Regions from separate parts of the Bradyrhizobium zhengyangense genome, predicted to be linked through region 2. Evidence: predicted binding sites of a transcription regulator. Region 2 holds the regulator's gene; each other region holds the start of a gene.
What was found. The regulator PhoB, encoded in region 2, activates phosphate uptake and scavenging genes when phosphate is short. The targets are predictions, from matches to a motif close to TGTCATNNANCTGTCAT.
Positions count from the first base shown of each region.

Region 1: ugpB (sn-glycerol-3-phosphate ABC transporter substrate-binding protein UgpB) is a predicted target of PhoB. The motif match lies at 2,094-2,110, and genes of this name have one in related genera.
Region 3: L6639_RS01345 (RNA degradosome polyphosphate kinase) is a predicted target of PhoB. The motif match lies at 1,625-1,641, and genes of this name have one in related genera.

Region 1 is NZ_JAKLTZ010000002.1:712,443-720,086, reverse strand. It holds gene ugpA (sn-glycerol-3-phosphate ABC transporter permease UgpA) at 1-657, opposite strand, end outside; gene ugpB (sn-glycerol-3-phosphate ABC transporter substrate-binding protein UgpB) at 724-2,040, opposite strand; gene L6639_RS08570 (CaiB/BaiF CoA transferase family protein) at 2,260-3,462, opposite strand; gene L6639_RS08565 (organic hydroperoxide resistance protein) at 3,634-4,059, opposite strand; gene L6639_RS08560 (MarR family winged helix-turn-helix transcriptional regulator) at 4,218-4,676, shown strand; gene L6639_RS43260 (GIY-YIG nuclease family protein) at 4,684-4,920, opposite strand; tRNA gene L6639_RS08550 (tRNA-Ala) at 5,079-5,154, opposite strand; gene L6639_RS08545 (TIGR02300 family protein) at 5,245-5,652, opposite strand; gene aroA (3-phosphoshikimate 1-carboxyvinyltransferase) at 5,813-7,150, shown strand; gene cmk ((d)CMP kinase) at 7,147-7,644, shown strand, end outside.
Region 2 is NZ_JAKLTZ010000006.1:323,010-330,653, reverse strand. It holds gene pstA (phosphate ABC transporter permease PstA) at 1-500, shown strand, start outside; gene pstB (phosphate ABC transporter ATP-binding protein PstB) at 497-1,318, shown strand; gene phoU (phosphate signaling complex protein PhoU) at 1,330-2,046, shown strand; gene phoB (phosphate regulon transcriptional regulator PhoB) at 2,061-2,768, shown strand; gene L6639_RS24380 (GcrA family cell cycle regulator) at 2,873-3,385, opposite strand; gene L6639_RS24375 (aspartate aminotransferase family protein) at 3,852-5,054, shown strand; gene argF (ornithine carbamoyltransferase) at 5,054-5,977, shown strand; gene L6639_RS24365 (Hsp33 family molecular chaperone) at 6,120-7,127, shown strand; gene apaG (Co2+/Mg2+ efflux protein ApaG) at 7,254-7,644, opposite strand, start outside.
Region 3 is NZ_JAKLTZ010000001.1:257,212-264,855, forward strand. It holds gene purM (phosphoribosylformylglycinamidine cyclo-ligase) at 1-98, opposite strand, end outside; gene L6639_RS01335 (CDP-alcohol phosphatidyltransferase family protein) at 254-796, shown strand; gene L6639_RS01340 (P-loop NTPase family protein) at 890-1,579, shown strand; gene L6639_RS01345 (RNA degradosome polyphosphate kinase) at 1,715-3,904, shown strand; gene ppx (exopolyphosphatase) at 3,920-5,422, shown strand; gene L6639_RS01355 (efflux RND transporter periplasmic adaptor subunit) at 5,573-6,661, shown strand; gene L6639_RS01360 (efflux RND transporter permease subunit) at 6,662-7,644, shown strand, end outside.

The DNA of each region.
Region 1 (7,644 bases), on a different contig from region 2:
GACGATCAGGAAGAACGTCGTCGGCGACAGCAGCGGAAAGACGATGGTCCAGAACCGCCGCATTGGCCTCGCGCCGTCGATCGCAGCGGCCTCGATCACACTCTTCGGGATTGACTGCAGGCCGGCGAGAAAGAACAGGAAATTGTAGCTGATCTGGTTCCAGACGGCGACGATGACGATCAGGATCATGGCATGATTGCCGTTGAGCACTGGATTCCAATCGATGCCGTTACGCTGCAAAGCGCGCGCGATCATGCCGAGCCCGGGCTGGAACATGAAGATGAATAGCACGCTCGCCACCGCAGGCGCGACCGCGTAGGGAATGATCAGGAAGGTGCGATAGATCTGCACGCCAGCGATGTTGCGGTTCGCCATGACAGCGAGCAGCAGGCCGATCGCAAGCGAGAAGAACACGACGAGCAGCGAGAAAAAGAAGGTCGTGCCGATCGCGTGATAGTATTCGGGAGTCTTCAGCAGGTTGACGTAGTTCTCGAACCAGACGAACTCGGTCGAGAGCCCGAAGGCATCCTGCACCAGGAACGATTGCCAGAGCGCCTGCGCAGCCGGCCAATAGAAGAAGATCAGGGACACCGCAAGCTGCGGAAATACCAGGAGGCAGGCGAGCAGCCTGCCTGGAAAGATCGCCCGGTTCTCCATGAAGCCCCCGCCTCACTCGCTGAGAGTCGTGGCTGCGGACCATCCACAGCCACGACTGATGAGGTCCTACTTGGTCGCGGTCCGCTCGAACTGACGCAGCATCTGGTTGCCGCGCGAGACGGCAGCGTCGAGTGCATCCTTGGCCGACTTCTTGCCGGCGAGTGCCGCCTCGATCTCCTCGGACCAGACGTCGCGCATCTGCACCATTCCGCCGAAACGCAGGCCGCGCGAGTTCTCGGTCGGCGGCTTGTTGGTGAGCTCCTTCAACGGCACTTCCAGGATCGGGTTCTTCTCATAGAAGCCCGACGCCTTGGTCTTGTCGTAGGCCGCCTTGGTGATCGGCAGATAGCCGGAGACCTCGTGCAGATAAACCTGACGATCTGTGTCGGACAGGAAAGTGAAGAACTTCGCGATGCCCTTGTACTCTTCGCTGGATTTGCCGCCCATCACCCACAGCGAGGCGCCACCGATAATGGAGTTCTGGGGCGCATCCTTGGCGTCCGGGAAATACGGCATCGGAACGGCCGTATAGTTGAACTTCGCGTTCGCCTTGACGTTCGGATAGAAGGCCGACGACGTCATGTAGAGCGCGCATTCGCCTGAAGTGAAGCGGCCTTCGCCGGTATTGGTGCGACCGGAATAGTCGTAGCTCTTGTCTTTCTGAAGCTCGACGAGATTTTCGAGCAGCTTGGTCTCGAGCGGGTTGTTGAAGTCCAGCACGGTATCGAAGCCGTCAAGGCCGTTGGCCTTGGTGCCGATCGGAATGTTGTGCCAGGCCGAGAACTGCTCGATCAGGCCCCATGTGATCCAGCTCGAGGAGAAGCCGCAGGTCGGGCTCGTTGCGTGCAGCTTCTTGGCGTCGGCGAACACCTCGGGCCAGGTCTTCGGCGGCGCGTCGATGCCGGCCTTCTTCAGTGCGTCGAGATTGGCCCACATCACCATGCTCGACGAGTTGAACGGGAACGAGAGCATCTCGCCCTTTGCGGTCGAGTAGTAACCTGTGATGGCCGGCAGATAGGACTGCGGGTCGAACTTCTCGCCTTGCTCCTTCATGAGGTCGGAGACCGGCTTGATGGCGCCCTTGGCGGCCATCATGGTCGCAGTACCGACCTCGAACACCTGCATAATGCCCGGTGCGTTGCCGGCGCGGAACGCTGCGATGCCGGCATTCAGTGTGTCGGCATAGCTGCCCTTGAAGGTGGGAACGATCTTGTAGTCGCTCTGCGATGCGTTGAAATCGTTGGCCAGCTTGACCACGACGTCGTTGTTGGGGCCGGTCATCGCGTGCCACCACTGGATTTCAGTCACGGCCAGCGCCGGCGAAGCCGTCATGCCGACAGCGACTGCAACAGTGGCAGCCGCCCCAAAAAATCGAAGAGCCATCAAGAAACCTCCCTCAGCCGTCAATAAAGAAGCGCTTGCGCTAGCAGCGCCATATGACGTTCACATGACTGTGTAAGCGGCCGAAACGAAAGCGGCAAGCGCTGGAAAAGGGAAGCCATCAAATAGGCGAACGCGCCGCGCGCAGCCACAGCTGTTCGCGGTGCACACCGATGCCCGCGCCGCACTGCGGCATCATAGCGCCAGAGGAGGTCAGGGGCCCTAGCGCTTGCGCTCGGGCCCGCAGACCACGCCGCTCTCGACCATCGCGTCGATCTCCGACTTTGAGTAGCCGAACTCGCCCAGCACCTCCTGGGAGTGCTGGCTGAACTTCGGCGGCAGCCGGCGCAGGCTCGGCTTGCTGCGGTCGAGCCGGATCGGCGAGGCCACGCCCTTGTACCAGTCCTTCTCGATGACATCGCCGCGCGCGATGGTGTGCGGATTGGTCAGCGCCTGGTCGATCTTCTGCACGGGGCCCGCGGGCAGGCCCGCGGCGAGCAGGCGATTGCACAGCGGCTCGGCCTCGTGCTGGCTGAATACCGCGGCGAGCTCGGCGCGCAGCGCCTCGCGGTTGGCGATGCGGTCCTTGTTGCGGGCAAAGCGCGGATCGGTCCCGAGCTCGGGCTTGCCGATTTCCTTGGCGAGCTTGCGGAAGGTGCCGTCATTGCCGACGCCGATGAAGATGTCGTCGGTCTTGGTCGGGAAGATCGCGTACGGCACGAGGTTCGGGTGCTCGTTGCCGGTGAGACCGGGCGGCTTGCCATGCATGAAATAATTCGCGGTGTGCGGATGCATGATGGCGAGGCCGGTTTCGTACAGCGTCGTCTCCAGGAACTGGCCCTTGCCTGAGCGTTGCCGTTCGGAGAGCGCCATCAGGATGCCGATCGCGGCGTAAAGGCCGGTGGTGATATCGACCAGCGGCACGCCGATCCGCATCGGGCCGCTCTCGGGCGACCCCGTCGCCGCGATCATGCCGGTCATGGCCTGGATGATGGCGTCATAGCCGGGATTGCCGCCGCGCGGGCCGTCGGCGCCGAAGCCGCAGATCCGGCAATGCACGAGGCGCGTAAATTTTTGGGCAAGCACATCGTTGCCGATGCCCCATTTCTCCAGCGTGCCCGGCTTGAAATTCTCGATCAGGACGTCGGCCGTCTCCAACATCTTGAGCAGCACGACGCGGCCGCCTTCGGACGCGAGGTCGAGTCCGATCGAGCGCTTGTTTCTGTTGATGCCGATGAAATAGGCCGCGTCGTCGTCGTGGAAGGGAGGACCCCAGTCGCGCACCTCGTCGCCGGCGGGCGGCTCGACCTTGATCACGTCGGCGCCGTGGTCGGCGAGGATCTGGGTGCAGTAGGGACCGCCGAGTACGCGCGTGAGATCGATGACGCGCAGCCCGCTCATTGCGCCCAAAACGGCTTCAGTCATGCCTTCGCTTCCCTGTGTCGATATTGATCACAGGCCTAGCGAGGTTCGAACGCGCCAGCAATGGCTTGTCGCGTGGGGGCGTATGCGTCGCGGCGCAATCCCGCGGCGTGGGAAATCTCGCGGTAACGGCCGGCCCGAGGGGGATCCCGGGCCAGCCAATTCACCGTCGGGTCAGACGACCGTCAGGCGAACGTCGACGTTGCCGCGCGTCGCGTTGGAGTACGGGCACACCTGGTGCGCCTTCTCGACCAGCGCCTCGGCGTCCGCGCGGGACAGGCCCGGCAGCGAGACGGCCAGGTCGATGTCGAGACCGAAGCCGCCGGCCGCGCGTGGGCCGATGCCGACAGTCGAGGTCACGGAGGCATCAGCGGGAACCTTCGGGCCGCCCTGCGAGGCCACGAACTTCATCGCGCCGATGAAGCAGGCGGCATAGCCGGCCGCAAACAGCTGCTCGGGGTTGTTGCCGGCGCCGCCGCCACCGCCGAGCTCCTTCGGCGTGGTGAGCTTGACGTCGAGTGCGCCGTCGAGGGTCGCAGCATGGCCGTCGCGGCCGCCGGTGGCTTTTGCGCTGGTCTTGTAGAGGACGTTCACGGACATTTTCGTCTCCTCAGGGGGACTTCGGGTTGGGGTGCGATCTGTATTGCAAACAATTAGATTGCGTGCAATTGAAATTGGCGTGCCTCACATTTAATTGTTCGCAATTGAATGTGGGCCCGCCCGGTCCCACAATGCGGGTCAGTCTCGAGAGATTCTCTATGGCCCGGAAATCAGCGACCCTCGATCCGCAACGCCTCGACAACCAGATCTGCTTCGCGGTCTATTCGGCCGCGCACGCCTTCAATCGCGTCTACAAGCCGCTGCTCGACCGGCTCGGCCTGACCTATCCGCAATATCTGGTGATGCTGGTGCTGTGGGAGCGCGACGATGTGCCGGTGAAGGACATCGGCGAGAAGCTGTTTCTTGATTCAGGCACGCTGACGCCGCTGCTGAAGCGGCTGGAGGCCGCCCATCTGGTCAAGCGCACGCGAAGCAGTGAGGACGAGCGTCGGGTGCTGATCGCGCTGACCCCGCAGGGCCATGCGTTGAAGGACAAGGCGCGCAGCGTGCCGCAGTCGATCCTGGCGGCCTCGGACTGCTCGGTGTCGGAGCTGGTCGCGATGAAGGACGAGATCGTCGCGCTGAGGGATCGGTTGAATGCGGTGATTGGGGAGTAGGGACAAGTCAGAGGCGCTTCTTGGCGAAGGCGCGGCCGGACGCTGACTTCAGGCACTTCTCGAATGCGAAGGCCTGCTTCTCATTGCTGAACGCAAGGTAGGTCTCAATGCGCCATGGCCCGTACTTTGATGTGTGGGGCACCTCGCCGGCATTATGTTTTGTCAGACGAGCACGCAGGTCGTCGGTGATTCCGACATAGCAGTGGAGGGAATCAAGACTCTCAAGGATGTAGACGTATTTCACGGCACGCTCCCCAGCTGTCGAGGGAGAGCTTACACCCGCTTTCGATCCGCTGAAGCCCGGCTTCGCCCTCCGGGCTACGCCGCGGCAGCCTTCGCTAGCTTCGCTACGATAGAGCGGAGTTGGCTTGCCGAGCCGAAGCTCGCGAAGCGAGCGAAGGCTGGTGGAGCCAGGCGGGATCGAACCGCCGACCTCTTGCATGCCATGCAAGCGCTCTCCCAGCTGAGCTATGGCCCCTTAACCTTGGGATGATCCTGGGGGATCACTCCCGACCGGCGAGCCTTTCGACTCGCGCGGTGCACCCTTTTTCACAGATCAGGACTGATCTCAAGTCTCTTCATCACCTCCGACATCGCCAATGATGTCGGTCACGTCCTCATCGCCCTCTTCTTCGTCGGCAATGAAGGTCGAATCATCGTCATCGTCGTCGTCGAGGGTCTCGTCGACCTCGATATCGTCCTCGGATTCGGGAACGACGGCCTTGACCTTGCCGGTGTTCTCCTCGGCATCAGCCTCCTCCAGCGAGACCTCCTCGACCTCCGCCGGCTCCGGCGCGGTATCGGCGGCTGCTGCGTGACGGGCTTCGGCGCCGCGAGGCATCCGGGCCGGCGCCACAGGCGCGATCGGCACAACTTCGCCGGTATAGGGCGAGATCACCGGATTCTTGTTGAGGTCGTAGAACTTCTTGCCCGTGGTCGGGCAAATACGTTTGGTTCCGAGTTCGGACTTGGCCACGGCAGAGGAATCCTGGGAATGTCTGAAAAGCGGTGCTTCACTTGGCTAGTTGGCGGCCCGCTGTCAATAGCGCATTACGAGAGAAAGACATGCTCGTGACGGCGGGGAGACCATGTGGTAGGTGCCCGCCAGCCTCCGAGGCGCATCCAAGGACACAATCTTGACCCATTCCGACAAGCCGACACCCCTGAAGTCGAGCTCAAGCGGTCCCCTGACCGGAAAAGTACGGGTGCCCGGGGACAAGTCGATCTCCCACCGCGCCCTCATCCTGGGCGCGGTGGCGGTCGGCGAGACCCGCATTACGGGCCTGCTCGAGGGCGAGGACGTCCTCAACACCGCCAAGTCGATGCAGGCCCTCGGCGCCAAGGTCGAGCGCACCGGCGATTTCGCCTGGAAGGTGAACGGAGTGGGTGTCGGCGGCTTCGCCCAGCCCAAGGCGCCGCTGGATTTCGGCAATTCCGGTACCGGCTGCCGGCTGGTCATGGGCGCCGTCGCCGGTTGCCCGATTTCGGCGATTTTCGACGGCGATGCCTCGCTGCGCAGCCGCCCGATGCGCCGGATCCTCGATCCGCTCGAAAAGATGGGCGCCAAGGTCGTCTCTGGCGGCGAGGGCGGCCGCCTGCCGCTGACCATCCAGGGCGCGCGCGATCCGCTGCCGATCACCTACAAGACCCCGGTCGCCTCGGCCCAGATCAAATCGGCGGTGCTGCTGGCGGGCCTCGCCGCGCCGGGCACCACCACCGTGATCGAGAGCGAGGCCAGCCGCGACCACACCGAGCTGATGCTGAAGCATTTCGGCGCCGACATCACCTCGGTCGCCGAGGGGGCTCACGGCCGCCGCATCACGCTGGTTGGACAGCCCGAACTGCATGGCGCGACCGTCATCGTGCCCGCTGATCCCTCGTCAGCGGCCTTTCCGATCGTCGCGGCATTGATTGTCGAAGGCTCGGACATCGTTCTTTCCGATGTCATGACCAATCCGCTGCGCACCGGCCTGTTCACGACGCTGCGCGAAATGGGCGCCTCCATCGAGGAAAGCGAAGTGCGCGGCGATGCCGGCGAGCCGATGGCGCGCTTGCGCGTGCGTGCCTCAAAGCTGCGCGGCGTCGAGGTGCCGCCGGAGCGCGCGCCTTCGATGATCGATGAATATCTGGTGCTGGCAGTGGCAGCGTCGTTTGCCGAAGGCACCACGATCATGCGGGGCCTGCAGGAGCTGCGCGTCAAGGAATCCGACCGGCTCGAGGCCACGGCGGCGATGCTCCGCGTCAACGGCGTGAAGGTCACCATCTCCGGCGACGATCTGATCGTCGAGGGTCGCGGCCATGTCCCCGGCGGCGGTACTGTTGCCACCCATATGGACCACCGCATCGCGATGTCCGCGCTGGTGATGGGCTGCGCCTCCGACCAGCCGGTGACTGTCGACGACACCGCCTTCATTGCCACAAGTTTCCCTGACTTCATTCCGATGATGCGTTCCCTTGGGGCCGAGTTTTCATGATTATCGCCATCGACGGACCCGCGGCTTCGGGCAAGGGCACGCTGGGCAAGCGCCTCGCCCATCACTATGGGTACCGTCATCTCGATACCGGCGTAATCTATCGCGCCGTCGCCTACGCCCTGATGGAGTCCGGCCATGATCTCAGGGACGAGACCGCGGCGGTGCAGGCCGCCCTGGAACTCGATCCGGAAAGGTTCGGCAATCCCGCCCTGAAGACCCAGAAGGCGGGCGAGGGCGCGTCCATCGTCTCGGCCATCCCGAGGGTTCGCGAGGTCCTGGTCAACTTCCAGCGGCAATTCGCCGCCGATCCGCCCGGCGCGGTGCTGGACGGACGGGACATCGGAACCGTGATCTGCCCCGATGCCGACGTGAAGATCTTCGTCGTGGCCGACCCCAGGGTCCGGGCCCGCCGCCGCACCATGGAGGCGCGGGCGCGGGGCGAGGAGGCAGACGAGGCGGCCGTGCTGGCCGACATCATCCAGCGCGACGAACGG
Region 2 (7,644 bases):
CGCCTTCGATCATCATCGGCTTGTTCATCTACGGCGCAGTAGTGGTACCGATGCGCGGTTTCTCGGCGATCGCAGGTTCGCTCGCGCTGGCCGTCATCGTGATCCCGGTGGTGCTGCGCACGACCGAGGACATGTTGCTGCTGGTGCCCAACGCGCTGCGCGAGGCGGCTTCCGCGCTCGGCCTGCCGCGCTCGCTGGTGATCAAGCGGATCGCCTACCGCGCGGCCCGCTCCGGTCTTATCACCGGCGTGCTGCTCGCCACCGCCCGCGTCGCCGGCGAGACCGCGCCGCTGCTCTTCACCGCGCTGTCGAACCAGTTCTTCAGCCTCGGCCTGAACAAGACGATGGCGAACCTGCCGGTGACCATCAACAATTTCGTCCAGAGCCCCTACGCCTATTGGAAGCAGCTCGCCTGGAGCGGTGCGCTGTTGATCACCCTCACCGTGCTTGCCCTGAACATTGGCGCGCGCATTCTCGGCGCCGAGAGGACTGCAAAATGACCGACCTTTCCGTATCCGTGAGTTCGAACGCTCATTTGGCGTCGCAACAGCCGCTGCCGGAAGCCCCGGCCAAGGTGACGGTGCGCAACCTCAACTTCTATTACGGCGAGCACCACGCGCTGAAGAACATCAATCTGGCGCTCGGCACCAACCGCGTCACGGCCTTCATCGGCCCGTCGGGCTGCGGCAAGTCGACCCTGCTGCGCATCTTCAACCGGATGTACGACCTCTATCCCGGCCAGCGCGTCACCGGTCAGCTGATGCTGGACCAGACCAACATCCTTGACCCCAAGCTGGACCTCAATTTGCTGCGCGCCCGCGTCGGCATGGTGTTCCAGAAGCCGACGCCGTTCCCGATGACGATCTACGAGAACATCGCCTTCGGCATCCGCCTCTACGAGAAGATCTCGAAGTCCGAGATGGACGATCGCGTCGAGAAGGCGCTGCGCGGCGGCGCGCTGTGGAACGAGGTCAAGGACAAGCTCAACGCCTCCGGCCTGTCGCTCTCGGGCGGCCAGCAGCAGCGCCTCTGCATCGCCCGCACCGTCGCGGTGCGGCCTGAAGTGATCTTGTTCGACGAGCCCTGCTCGGCGCTTGATCCGATCTCGACCGCCAAGGTCGAGGAGCTGATCCAGGAACTGTCCGAGAACTACACGATCGCGATCGTCACCCACAACATGCAGCAGGCGGCCCGTGTCTCCGACAAGACCGCCTTCATGTATCTCGGCGAGCTGATCGAGTTCGACGACACCAGCAAGATCTTCACGTCGCCGTCCGACCGGCGTACGCAGGATTACATCACCGGCCGGTTCGGCTGAGGAGACAGGACATGGGTTCTGAACATACCGCAAAAGCCTTCGACACCGACCTCCAGGAGCTCACGCGCCTCGTCGCCGAGATGGGGGGCATCGCCGAGCGCATGATCGTCGATTCCGTCGATGCGCTGATCCGCCGCGACGTCGCGCTTGGCCAGCGCGTCGTCACCATCGACGCCGAGCTCGACGCGCTCCAGAAGAAGATCGAGGAGCGCGCCGTGCTCACCATCGCACGCCGCCAGCCGATGGCGGTCGATCTGCGCGAGATCGTCGGTGCCATGCGCGTTGCAACCGACCTCGAGCGCATCGGCGACCTCGCCAAGAACATGGGCAAGCGCGTCGCGGCGCTGGAGACGGATTTCCATCCGCTCAAACTGTTCCGCGGCCTCGAACACATGACCGACCTCGTGCAGCAGCAGGTCAAGTCGGTGCTGGACGCCTACGCCGCGCATGATCTGCCGGCGGCGATGACGGTGTGGAAGGGCGACGAAGAGGTCGACGCCATCTGCACCTCGCTGTTCCGCGAACTCCTCACCTACATGATGGAGGATCCGCGCAACATCTCGTTCTGCATCCATCTGATGTTCTGCGCCAAGAACATCGAACGGATCGGCGACCATGCCACCAACATCGCCGAGACCGTGTTCTACATGATCGAAGGCCAGGCCATCACCGACAAGCGGCCGAAGGGCGACATGACGACCTTCGCCACGACGATCCCGAATACTTAAGGAGCGACGAGCCCATGGGCGCACGCATTATGGTTGTTGAGGACGAGGAAGCTCTCACCGAGCTTCTCCGCTACAACCTCGAAGGCGACGGCTATGACGTCGAGACGGTGATGCGCGGCGACGATGCCGACACCCGCCTCAAGGAGCACATCCCCGATCTGATCGTGCTCGACTGGATGCTGCCGGGACTATCAGGTATCGAGCTGTGCCGCCGGCTGCGCGCACGCTCCGATACGAAGCAGCTTCCGATCATCATGCTCACCGCGCGTGGCGAGGAGAGCGAGCGGGTAAGGGGCCTTGCGACCGGCGCCGACGATTACATAGTCAAGCCGTTCTCGGTGCCCGAGCTGCTCGCGCGCGTGAAGGGCCTGCTGCGGCGCGCCAGCCCCGAGCGGCTTGCGACCGTGCTCGCCTTCGGCGACATCGAGCTCGATCGCGAGAAGCGCCGCGTGGCGCGCTCGGGCCGGCCGATCGATCTCGGCCCGACCGAATATCGTCTGCTGGAGTTCTTCCTGGAGCATCCCGGCCGCGTGTTCTCGCGCGAGCAGCTGCTCGACAGCGTCTGGGGGCGCGACATTTATATCGATGAACGCACCGTCGACGTGCATATCGGCCGCCTGCGCAAGCTGCTCAATCTCGGTCGCGAGCAAGACCCGATCCGCACCGTCCGCGGCGCAGGCTATGCGCTCGACGATCGCTTTGCGAAGGCCGAGCAGACGTAACGGCGGCTGCAAGCAAGCAAAATAAAAAAGCGCGCCTTGTGGCGCGCTTTTTTACGTCTCGATCGTCCCGGTCCGTACCGGGACGATGTCGTCTAGAGCTGGGCTCAGCGCGTGCTCGGCTTGGCCGGCGCACGACGGCGATCGGCCGCCGGTTGATAGGCCACCCGCGAGTGCTGGGCGCAGTAGGGCAGGCCGGAGAGCGCCTTGCCGCCGCAGAAGAAGAAATCCGGGCTCGAGGGATCGCCGACCGGCCAGTGGCAGGTGGCTTCGTTCAATTCGAGCAGCGAGAGCCGCTGGCTCATCGGCACCACGTTGTCGTAGGTAACAGGCTCGGCCTCGACCTCGACCTCGAAGGCCTGCGCCAGCGCGGTGTTGCCGCGTGCGATGGGGCGGCTCACCCGCATCATGTGCTGCGCTGGACGCGCCTTGCGCGGCCGGGGAGCTGCTGACGAGGGGCTCTTGGCGCGGCCGGACAGGCCGAGCCTGTGCACCTTGCCGATCACGGCGTTGCGGGTCACGTTACCAAGCTCAGCGGCGATCTGGCTGGCCGAAAGTCCGGCCTCCCAGAGCTTTTTCAGCTGCTCGACGCGATCATCTGACCAGGTCAAAACCGTCATTGCACCCTTTCCTTCGCCGGCGCCAGCCATCCTGGGGCCTCACGACGAATGCCTAAGCTTCGAAAAACCCGTGCCGCCAGAATCCCTTAAGGCTCGCCGGGCGCACCAGATGCGCCCGAACGTTTACGCCGGTACATGAGGACTTAAGGGATCAGAACCGCTGCACGAGATGTCGTATCTGACAAGCCAAACGCTACAATATGGCGTGACTCACGCGCAAGAGTCCGCCGACTCGCTTCCACATGTTCCGTGGCGAAAATCCCGTAAATTTAGCACCGCAAGACTACGGAATCAGCGTTTCCTGGGGCTTTCCGGGCGGCATTGACACCCGTGGTGCCAAGCATAAGATAGTTGCGCGTGCCGCCCTTAAAAGGCGGCACGTTTCGTTTTCCGGGCTAAATGACGCGCTGCGCAAGGCGCGTTCAGGCCGTCCGAAACACCCTGAGTGACCACTAAAGAGACCGTCATGACCAACAGCGCAGCGCCGCATTTGCTCCCCGTTTTCGCCAGGGCCGACATCGGTTTCGAGCGCGGTGAAGGCGTCTGGTTGATCGCAACCAATGGCGACCGCTATCTCGATTTCACCTCGGGCGTTGCCGTGAATGCGCTCGGCCATGCCCATCCCGCGCTGGTCAAGGCGCTGCAGGAGCAGGCGACGAAGCTCTGGCACATGTCGAACCTGTTCCAGAGTCCTGACGGTGAGAAGCTCGCTGCGCGCCTCTGCAACGAGAGCTTTGCGGACTTCGTGTTCTTCTGCAATTCCGGCGCCGAGGCGCTGGAGGGCGTGATCAAGCTGGTCCGCCATCATCACTTCTCCAAGGGCCATCCCGAGCGTTACCGCATCATCACCTTCGAAGGCGCCTTCCACGGTCGCACGCTGGCGACGCTGGCCGCGACCGGCTCGGCAAAATATCTCGAAGGCTTCGGTCCGCCGATGGACGGCTTCGACCAGATCCCGCATGGCGACATCGAGGCCGTGAAGAAGGCGATCGGCCCGCACACCGCCGGCATCCTGATCGAGCCGATCCAGGGTGAGGGCGGCGTACGTCCGGCGACCCCCACCTTCCTCAAGGCGTTGCGTCAGCTCTGCGACGAGAAAGGCCTGCTGCTTGCGTTCGACGAGGTGCAGACCGGCATGGGCCGCACTGGCGAGCTCTTTGCCCATCGCCGCACCGGCGTCACGCCTGATGTGATGTCGCTGGCGAAAGCGCTCGGCGGCGGCTTCCCGATCGGTGCGATCCTGGCGACCGCGGATGCGGCCGCCGGCATGGGCCCCGGCTCGCACGGCTCGACCTTCGGCGGCAATCCGCTGGCGATCGCGGCCGCGAACGCCGTGCTCGACGTCATGCTCAAGCCCGGCTTCTTCGACCACGTGCAGAAGATGTCGCTGCTGCTCAAGCAGAAGCTGGCCTCCGTGATCGACCGTCACCCCGATATCGTCAGCGAAATTCGCGGCGAGGGGCTCTTGATCGGCATCAAGGCCGTGGTGCCATCAGGTGATCTGGTCGCTGCGCTGCGCAACGAGAAGCTGCTCACCGTCGGCGCCGGCGACAATGTCGTGCGCTTCCTGCCGCCCTTGATCGTCACCGAAGCCGAGATCGAGGACAGCATCATCAGGCTCGAACGCGCCTGCACGGCGCTGTCGGGCAACAAGCGGGCGGCAAGCTGATGAGCAAGGCACCCAAGCACTTCCTCGATATCAATGAGCTGCCGCTGTCGGAGCTCAAGAGCATGCTCGCGGCCTCCTCCGCCATGAAGGCGAAGCAGAAGGCGCATCAGCCGGTGCGTCCGCTCGAGGGCAAGACGCTGGCGATGATCTTCGAGCGCCCCTCGACCCGCACGCGCGTCTCGTTCGACGTCGCCATGCGCCAGCTCGGTGGCGAGCCCATCATGCTCACCGGTGCCGAGATGCAGCTCGGCCGCGGCGAGACCATTGCCGACACCGCGCGCGTGCTGTCGCGCTATGTCGATGCCATCATGATCCGCATCCTCAACCACGAGGCGTTGCTGGAGCTCGCGGCCTACGCGACCGTACCCGTGATCAACGGCCTGACGCGGCGCTCGCATCCCTGCCAGGTGATGGCCGACCTCATGACCTATGAGGAGCACCGCGGCCCGATCGAAGGCCGGACCGTGGCCTGGACCGGGGACGACAACAACGTGCTGGCGTCCTGGGCGCATGCCGCCGAGCGCTTCAAGTTCAAGCTCAATGTCGCAACGCCGCCGGAGCTTGCCCCGAAGAAGGTGATGCGCGACTGGATCAAGGCGACCAATGCGCCGATCGTGCTCGGCACCGATCCCGAGGCCGCGGTGAAGGGCGCCGATTGCGTCGTCACCGACACCTGGGTGTCGATGGGCGACAAGGAAGGTGAGCACCGTCACAACGTGCTCAAGCCGTACCAGGTCAATTCCAAGCTGATGTCGCTGGCCAAGCCCGATGCGCTGTTCATGCACTGCTTGCCCGCCCATCGCGGCGAGGAGGTCACCGACGAGGTGATCGACGGTCCGCAATCGGTCGTGTTCGACGAGGCCGAAAATCGCCTGCACGCGCAGAAGGGCATTTTGGCCTGGTGCTTCGACGCGGTGAAGTAGCGGGTGGTTGGCGTCGCGCCGGCCACAAACACCGCTGTCGTCCCGGCTCTACGCTTGCGCTTGTCCGGGACGACACCGAGTTTGAGAGTGCTGCTGCTCACACCCCCTTCCATTTCCTGCCCTCGACCCCAGATAAAGCGCCATGGTTTCCCAATCCCCTGACATGAAAACCAGGCCCGAAGGCCCGGTTCGCGCGCCTTCCGCAGTTCCCGTCGATGACGCCGTGCTGCCTTACGAGGTCGATGCGCTCGATGTGCGCGGCCGTCTGGTGCGGCTTGGCCCCGCACTCGACGAGATCCTGACCAAGCACGATTATCCCGCACCGGTCGGCAAGTTGCTCGGCGAAGCCATCGTGCTGACGACGCTGCTCGGCTCGGCGCTGAAATTCGAGGGCCGCTTCATCCTGCAGGCCCAGACTGACGGGCCGGTGTCGTTCCTGGTGGTCGACTATCAGGCGCCCGATCGCCTGCGCGCCTATGCGCGCTTCGATGCCGAACGCCTCGGTGATGCCAGGGACTCCGGCACGCTGCTCGGCCGCGGTCATCTCGCCATGACCATCGACCAGGGGCCGGACATGAGCCGTTACCAGGGCCTGGTTGCGCTCGACGGCGGCAGCCTGGAAGACGCCGCCCACGAATATTTCCTGCGCTCCGAGCAGATCCCGACGCGCGTGCGCCTTGCTGTCGGCGAGGAATGGCGCTCGAGCGACGGCGGCAAGCACCGCTGGCGCGCCGGCGGCATGCTGATGCAGTTCCTGCCGAAGGCGCCGGAGCGCGCGCGGCAGGCCGATCTGCATCCCGGCGATGCGCCCGAGGGCCTTGAGGTTCACAGCGTCGCCGAAGACGACGCCTGGGTTGAGGCGCGCTCGCTGATCGAGACGGTCGAGGATGTCGAGCTGATCGATCCCGATCTCTCCGGCGAACGGCTGCTCTATCGTCTCTTCCACGAGCGCGGCGTGCGCGTGTTCAATCCGCTGGTCCTGAGCGCGCAATGCTCCTGCTCGCGCAACGCAGTCGCGTCGATGCTGAAGAGTTTTTCGCCCGACGACCGCTCCGCGATGGTCAAGGACGACAAGGTCGTCGTGACCTGCGAGTTCTGCAGCTCGGTGTATGAGTTCACGCCGGACGAAGCGGGCGTCGAGGACGCGTAGGCACGGGAGCTGCCCGCCGCAAGCGGGAAGTCGTAGGGTGGGCAAAGGAGCGCACGCTTCCGCCTTCGCTCGTCGAGCTACGGCGGACAAGTCGCTTTGCCCACCCTCCGGCACCGTCATCCGCCCCTAATTCAACACCCGCTTGTTGTCGGGGCTGTCCAGCGAGAACGTCGGCACGTCGATCTCGAAGCGTTCGCCGCTTTCGCTGACCATCAGGTAGCGACCGGTCATGAAGCCGGAGGCGGTGGAGAGCGGCACGCCCGAGGTGTATTCGAAGCGCTCGCCGGGGGCGAGGGTCGGCTGCTCGCCGACGACGCCTTCGCCCCTGACCTCCTGCTGCCGGCCCGAGGCATCGGTGATGATCCAGTGCCGCGTCTTGAGCTGCACGGTCTCGTCGCCCGAATTGGTGATCACGATGGTGTAGGACCAGAAATACCGCGAGCGGTCGGCCGAGGACTGTTCCGGAACAAAGTTCGGCTCGACGGTCACTTCGATCTGGCGGGTCACGGCGCGGTAC
Region 3 (7,644 bases), on a different contig from region 2:
GCGCGCACCATCGGCTTGATCAGGTCGACCAGGCGGTTGCCCGCGTCGATATCGACGCCTGAATCGGCGTAAGTGAGGCCGTTTTTGCGGTCGGTCATGCCCGATTTCCAGTGGGTTTGCGGCTGGTTACGTCGAATTCCGGGGACGCGCAATGGCAAGCGTGGCGCGCCGCCCTATACTATGTAGAGATATCAACCGGTTCAGCCTCTTAGAGGTCGGATTCAAGGTCAGGTCGGGTGCCGGGAAGCGCCGTGTGAGTATTCCGAACATCATTACCCTGGGCCGCATCATGCTGGTCCCGATCATCGTCTGGGCCATCGTGTCGAGCCAAATGGAGGTGGCGTTCGCCGTCTTCCTGATCGCAGGCATCAGCGACGCCGTCGACGGCTTTCTGGCCAAGCGTTTCAATATGACCAGCGAGCTCGGCGCCCTGCTCGATCCGCTGGCCGACAAGGCGCTGCTGGTGTCGATTTACCTGTCGCTCGGCATCTGGGGCGACATCCCACGCTGGATCGTGATCCTGGTCGTGTCCCGCGACATCATGATCGTCACTGCGGTGATCGTGTCCTGGCTGTTTGACAAGCCCGTCGAGATGAGGCCGTCGAAAGTATCCAAGCTAAACACAGCGGCACAGGTTGCGTACGCGGCGCTGGTGCTGGCCGCGCTCGCCTTCGGCTTCAAGCCGTCGCCGTATGATATAGTCCTGATGGGCCTCGTCACGGTGTTCACCCTGTCCTCGGTGTCGCTCTATCTCGTGGAGTGGCTGCGTCACATGAGCACGATCGAAGCCAAATGAGAGGGGATGCGGCCCCGCAAAAGGCCAACTCCCGATCGAATAAGTCCATCATCGTCAGACAAGGCCGGCGCGCCGGCTCGGAGCAAAGCAAGCGTGGCAGGCCGCGTTCATCCCCGACAATTGGCGTTTTCGCTTCCGCATGCGGAGAGCCTCAGCCGGGACAATTTCCTCGAGGGCCCTGCCAATGCCGCCGGTCTCGCCTTGGTCGACAGCTGGCCGGAATGGCCGAACCGGATCATGTGGCTCGCCGGCCCCGAAGGCTCGGGCAAGAGCCATCTCGCCGCGATCTGGGCCGAGGTATCAGGCGCTCGCTCGACCACGGCCAACGCGCTGAGTGCCCCAACCGTCCCCGGCGCGCTCGCGACCAGCGCGCTGGTGGTCGAGGATCTCAAGGCCGGTGATTTTGACGAGCGTGCTCTCTTCCATCTGATGAACCTCGCCCGCGAGGACGGCGCCTTTGTGCTGTTCACCGGACGCGAGGCACCTGCGGCGGTAGAGGTCGAGCTCCGCGACCTGCGCTCCCGGCTCCGGACCATCCCTGTGATTTCACTCGCGCCACCAGATGACCAGCTGTTCCGCGGCCTGATCGTCAAGTTCTGCGCCGACCGCCAGCTCGCCGTGGACGAAGCTGTTGTGAGCTACCTCGCGACCCGGCTGGAGCGCTCCTCGGCCGCCGCCCGGCATGCCGTGGAACTGCTCGACAGCGAGGCGCTGCGGCTCGGCCGCCCCGTCACCCGGGCGCTCGCCGCCGAACTGCTTCGCGACGTTTCGACCTCCCCTTAACCTCCCCTTGGGCCCGCTTGACGCGGCGCGGCGGCGGAACATCAATGTCATCGAAACGTCATCGCATTAACACATGCTCTGGCCGGTTTTGCGCATAAGTCGCAAATTGGGGCAAACTGGAAGGACCGACTTCTCATGGACTCCGCGCAAGCTGTTGAAACGAAAGAAAAAGCCACGGAGACCGAGGGCCCGCCGGCGATCGCCTCGAGCCCCGAGCGATTCATCAATCGCGAGCTGTCCTGGCTACATTTTAACCGTCGCGTCCTGGAGGAATCGGTCAACCCCAGCCACCCCATGCTGGAGCGGGTGCGATTTCTGTCGATTTCGGCCAATAACCTCGACGAGTTCTTCATGGTCCGCGTCGCCGGCATCAAGGCGCAGGTCCGCGAGGGCATTGCCGAGCGTGCCCCTGACGGCCTGACCCCGTCGGAGCAACTGGCGTTGATCAACCGCACCGTTTCCCAGCTCGCCTCCGACCAACAGGCAATCTGGCGCGACCTGCGCGGCACGCTGGCCGAGGTCGGCATCGTGCTGGTGGACGGCAAGGAGGTCACCAAGACAGAGCGGATCTGGCTCGAGGACTATTTTCTCAACAACGTGTTTCCGCTGCTGACGCCGCTGGCGATCGATCCCGCCCACCCCTTCCCGTTTATCCCGAGCCTCGGCTTCACCATCGCGCTCCAGCTGACGCGGGAGGCCGACGGCAAGCCGATGAACGCGCTGATCCGCATGCCCGGGAAGATCGACCGCTTCATCCGCCTGCCGGCTGAGGGCAAGGTCCGCCTGATCTCGCTGGAGCAGCTGACCGGACTTTTCATCAACCGCCTGTTCCCCGGCTACAGTCTCCACGGCCAGGGTGCGTTCCGCATCATCCGCGACTCCGAGCTCGAGATCGAGGAAGAAGCTGAAGACCTCGTCCGCCTGTTCGAGACCGCGCTGAAGCGACGCCGCCGCGGATCGGTGATCCGCCTGGAGATCGACGCCAAGATGCCGGAGCAGCTGCGCAGCTTCGTGCAGCACGCGCTGTCGGCGGCCGACGACGAGGTATTCCTGGTCGACGGCGTGCTCGCCATGAACGAGCTGTCGCAGCTCACCCGGCTCGACCGGCCCGACCTCGAATTCACCCCTTACGTGCCGCGCCATCCCGAGCGCGTGCGCGAGCATGGCGGCGACATCTTCGCGGCCATCAGGCAGAAGGACCTGATCGTCCACCACCCTTACGAATCCTTCGACGTCGTGGTGCAGTTTCTGCAACAGGCCGCACGCGATCCCGACGTCGTCGCGATCAAGCAGACGCTCTATCGCACCTCCAACAACTCGCCGATCGTGCGCACGCTTGCCGAAGCGGCCGAGGCGGGCAAATCCGTCACCGCGCTGATCGAGCTGAAGGCGCGCTTCGACGAAGAAGCCAACATCCGCTGGGCGCGCGACCTGGAGCGCGCCGGCGTGCAGGTCGTCTACGGCTTCCTCGAACTGAAGACGCACGCAAAGCTCTCGATGGTGGTGCGCCGCGAGGGCGGCAGCCTTACCACTTACGTTCATACCGGCACCGGCAATTATCACCCGGTCACCGCGCGTATCTATACGGACCTGTCCTACTTCACCTCGGAACCGACCATCGGCCGCGACGCCGCGCGCGTGTTCAACTTCATCACGGGCTATGCCGCGCCGAGCGACCTGGAAAAGATGGCGGTGTCGCCGCTGACCCTGCGCAAGCGCATCATCGAGCACATCCAGGGCGAGACCGAGCACGCCCGTCACGGCAAGCCCGGCGCGGTCTGGATGAAGATGAATGCACTTGTCGACCCCGACATCATCGACGCGCTCTACGAGGCCTCACAGGCCGGCGTGCAGGTCGAGCTGGTGGTCCGCGGTATCTGCTGCCTGCGCCCCGGCATTCCCGGCCTGTCGGAGAACATCCGCGTCAAGTCGATCATCGGACGATTCCTGGAACATGGCCGAATCTACTGCTTCGGCATGGGCCAGGGCCTGCCGAGCGCGAAAGCGGCTGTGTATATCTCGTCGGCCGATATGATGCCGCGCAACCTCGACCGCCGTGTCGAGGTGCTGTGTCCGCTGCAAAATCCGACGGTGCATCAGCAGGTTCTCGAACAGATCATGGTCGCGAATCTCAAGGACAATGAGCAGAGCTGGCAATTGTTGCCGGACGGGTCCTCAACGCGTATGAAGGCCGCGAAGGGCGATGAACCTTTCAACGTGCACAATTACTTCATGACAAATCCGAGTCTGTCTGGCCGTGGAAAGTCGCTCAAGGAATCCTCGCCGCGCCGTCTCACGCGCCGGAACGAACGCCATCAGTCCTGACCGGAGATCTTTGCCGTGAAACGGCCGCGCAAGCGTGGCGCTAGCGTCGCGGTCATCGACATCGGCTCCAACTCGGTTCGTCTCGTCGTCTACGAGGCGCTGGCGCGGAGCCTGATTCCGATCTTCAATGAGAAGACGCTGTGCGGTCTCGGACGCGAGGTGCAGAGCACGGGCCTGCTCGCGCCTGACGCCGTCGACAAGGCGCTGACGTCGCTGAAGCGCTTTCGCGCGCTGTGCCGCGTGATGCAGGTCGGCCGCGTGTTCGCGATCGCGACCGCCGCCTGCCGCGATGCCTCCAACGGCCCCGACTTCATCGCAAAAGCCGAGCGCATCTGCGCCGTGAACATCGAGATCCTGTCGGGACCGCGCGAAGCCAAGCTGTCGGCGCTCGGCGTTATCTCGGGCATCCACTATCCCGACGGCATCGTCGGTGATCTCGGCGGCGGCTCGCTCGAGCTGATCGACGTACGCAGGAACGCCGTGCGCAGCGGCGTGACGCTGCCGCTCGGCGGCCTCGCGCTGCAGGACCTCGCGCACAAATCGCTCAAGCGCGCCGACCGTATCGTGCGCGAGGCGATCGACGAGGTCGACCTGCTCACCGCCGGCCGCGGCCGCACTTTCTATGCCGTCGGCGGCACCTGGCGCGCGCTTGCGCGCATCCACATCATCCAAAGCGGCTATCCGCTCCAGGTGATGCACGGCTATTCCATACAAGCGGCCGAGGCGCTCGATTTTGCGCGCCGCTTGCGGCGCCTCGCTGCCGCCAACATGCTCGCCGATATCGAGGTCGTCGCCGATGCGCGGCGCCCTCTCCTCACCTACGCAGCGCTCGTGCTTGAGCACGTCATCCGCGTCGCAAAGCCGAAAACTATCGTGTTCTCGACCTTCGGCGTGCGCGAAGGCCTGCTGCATGAGAAGCTGCCGGAGACCGAGCGCAACAAGGACGGGCTGATCTGCGCCGCCGAAGAGCTGAATCAGCTGCTGTCACGCTCGGCCAAGCATGCCCGCGAGCTGATCGCCTGGACCGATCGTCTCGCGCGCGTGGTGAAGCTGCGCGAGACCGAAGAGGACCGCCGTTTGCGCCACACCGCTTGTCTCTTGTCCGACATCGGCTGGCGCGTCCATCCCGATCATCGCGGCGAGCAGACGCTGAGCCTCGTGGTCAACGCCAATTTCGGCGCAATCGACCACCGCGAGCGCGCCTTCGTCGGACTGTCCGTGTTCTATCGTTATGCGGGCCTCAGCGAAGAGAATCAGCCGCCACTGACCATGCAGGAGTTGCTGACGCCGGCGCAGCTCGAGCGCGCCCGTTTGCTTGGCGCGGCGTTTCGCGTCGCGCATCTGATCTCGGCCGCGCGCCCGGGCGTATTGCCCGCCACGCATTTCCGCAGCCGGGGCCGCAATTTGATGCTGGTGTTCGAGCACCGGCTTGGCGATCTCGTCGCCGACCGCGTTGGTAGCCGCTTCAAGCAGCTCGCCCGCTTGATCGGGCGCAGCGGTTCGATCGTCAGACGCTGAGCAGCGCTGCATTCTGTCGCAGAACCGGCGCCGGTTGATGCAAATCAACTCGACCGAACCATGCCGGATTAACGTGTCGCCGCGTTGTTTCGGACCACTTCTGCCATGCAGCTGCAACCTGGGCTTTGCCTCTCGATCCGCGGTCGGAAAATGGCTGCTTGTGTCCTGTTCGCACTTGCCCTTGGTCTTTCACCCTCGGCGCTAGGAGCGCAGGACGAACTCAAGCTGAGTGAACCGCAGGCGAGAAATCTTGGCGTGCGCGTCGTTCATCCGATCGCAAGCAAGACCGACCTGACGCTGCCATACCCCGTCCAGATCGTGATTCCCACGCCGCAATTGTGGGTCGTCAGCGCCCCCGTGGCCGGCATGGTCGCCAATCTATCGGTCGGCCGCGGCGATCGCATTTCGGTTGGCCAGCCACTGGTCACCCTGGAAAGTCCAAGCTTCGTCTCTCAACAGCGCGACTACCTGCACGCGATCGCGCAGGAGCTGCTCGCAAACCAGCAGCTCAAGCGCAACATGGATTTGTTCGAGGGCAAAGCCGTGCCGCAACGCGTGCTGGAGGCGAGCCAGGCCGAGGCGCGCCAGGCGACGCTCGTCGCCGCCGAACGCCGACAGATGCTGCGTCTGACCGGCATGTCCGACGAGGCAATTTCGCGCCTCGGTCAGGACGCCTCGATCAGCGCCACGCTGACCGTCAACGCGCCGCAGAGCGCATCCGTGGTCGACGTGGTTATATCGCCGGGGCAGCGGCTCGAACAATCCGCGCCGCTAATAAAGCTGGCGCGGCTGTCGCCGCTATGGGCCGAAATCGCGGTTCCCGCTACCAAGATTCCCGCGATCCGCGCTGGCGCGAAAGTCGAAATCGAAGGCTATTCCACGCCCGGCAAGGTCGTACTGGTTTCCGAGACAACAGATCCCGCGACCCAGACCATCCTGGTCCGCGCGGAGGTCCCCAACGACGGCGAGCTGCATCCCGGCCAGACGGCCGCAGCACGCATCGGCTTCCTCTCCGCCGGCGAAAGCGCTTGGGAGATTCCCTATGCGGGGCTGATCAGGCGGGGCGAGCAGACGTCGGTGTTCGTCGCTTTCGACGGCGGTTTCCGACTCGTTCCGGTCACGCTCCTGGCCGAAGACCAGGACCATGTCGTGATATCCGGCCCGATCACCGACCGCGACGAGATCGCGATCGGCGGCATCTCGGCGCTTCGCGGCATTCTCTCGGGGCTTGGGCAATAAATGCTCCGGCACCTGGTCGCATTCGCGCTTTCGCAGCGGCTATTCGTCGTGCTGAGCGTGTTGCTCTTGATCGGTGCTGGTGCCGTCCTCCTGCCAAGCCTGCCGATCGACGCATTTCCCGACGTCTCGCCGGTTCAGGTGAAGATCATCATGAAGGCGCCGGGCCTGACGCCCGAAGAGGTCGAGCAGCGCATCACGGTGCCCGTCGAACTCGAACTGCTCGGACTGCCGAACAAGAAGATCCTGCGTTCGACCACGAAATACGCACTGGCCGACATCACCGTCGACTTCGAAGACGGCACCGACATCTACTGGGCGCGAAACCAGGTTTCCGAACGACTATCGAACATTTCACGTGATTTCCCCGACGGGGTGACCGGCGGTCTTGCGCCGATTACGAGCCCCCTCGGCGAAATGTTCATGTTCACGATCGACAGCGACGAGCTTTCGCTCGCCGAGCGTCGCACCCTGCTCGATTGGATAATCCGTCCGGCCCTGCGTACAGTGCCGGGCGTTGCCGACGTCAACGTGCTCGGCGGTTACGTGCGCGCCTTCGAGATCGTTCCGCGCAATGATGCACTTGCCGCCCGTGGTATTTCCTACGACCTGTTTCGCCGGGCGATCGAGGCCAACAGCCGCAACGATGGCGCCGGACGGGTGAACCAGGGCGAGGACAGCGCCCTGGTCCGGATCGAAGGCAGCATCCGTTCGATCGAGGACATCAAGGCCATCGTGGTGGAGGTGCGCGAGGGGGTACCGATCCTCGTCAACGACGTGGCGAGCGTCAAAGTCGGGACACTGACGCGCTATGGTGCGGTCACGTCGAATGGGCGCGGCGAAACCGTCGAGGGGCTCGTGCTCGGCTTGCGCGGCGCCAACGCGGGACAGCTCGTCCGCGACGTGCGTGCACGCCTTGTGGAGCTGCAGTCCTCGCTGCCGAAAAGCGTTTCCATCAACGTGTTCTATGACCGCAGTCGTCTGGT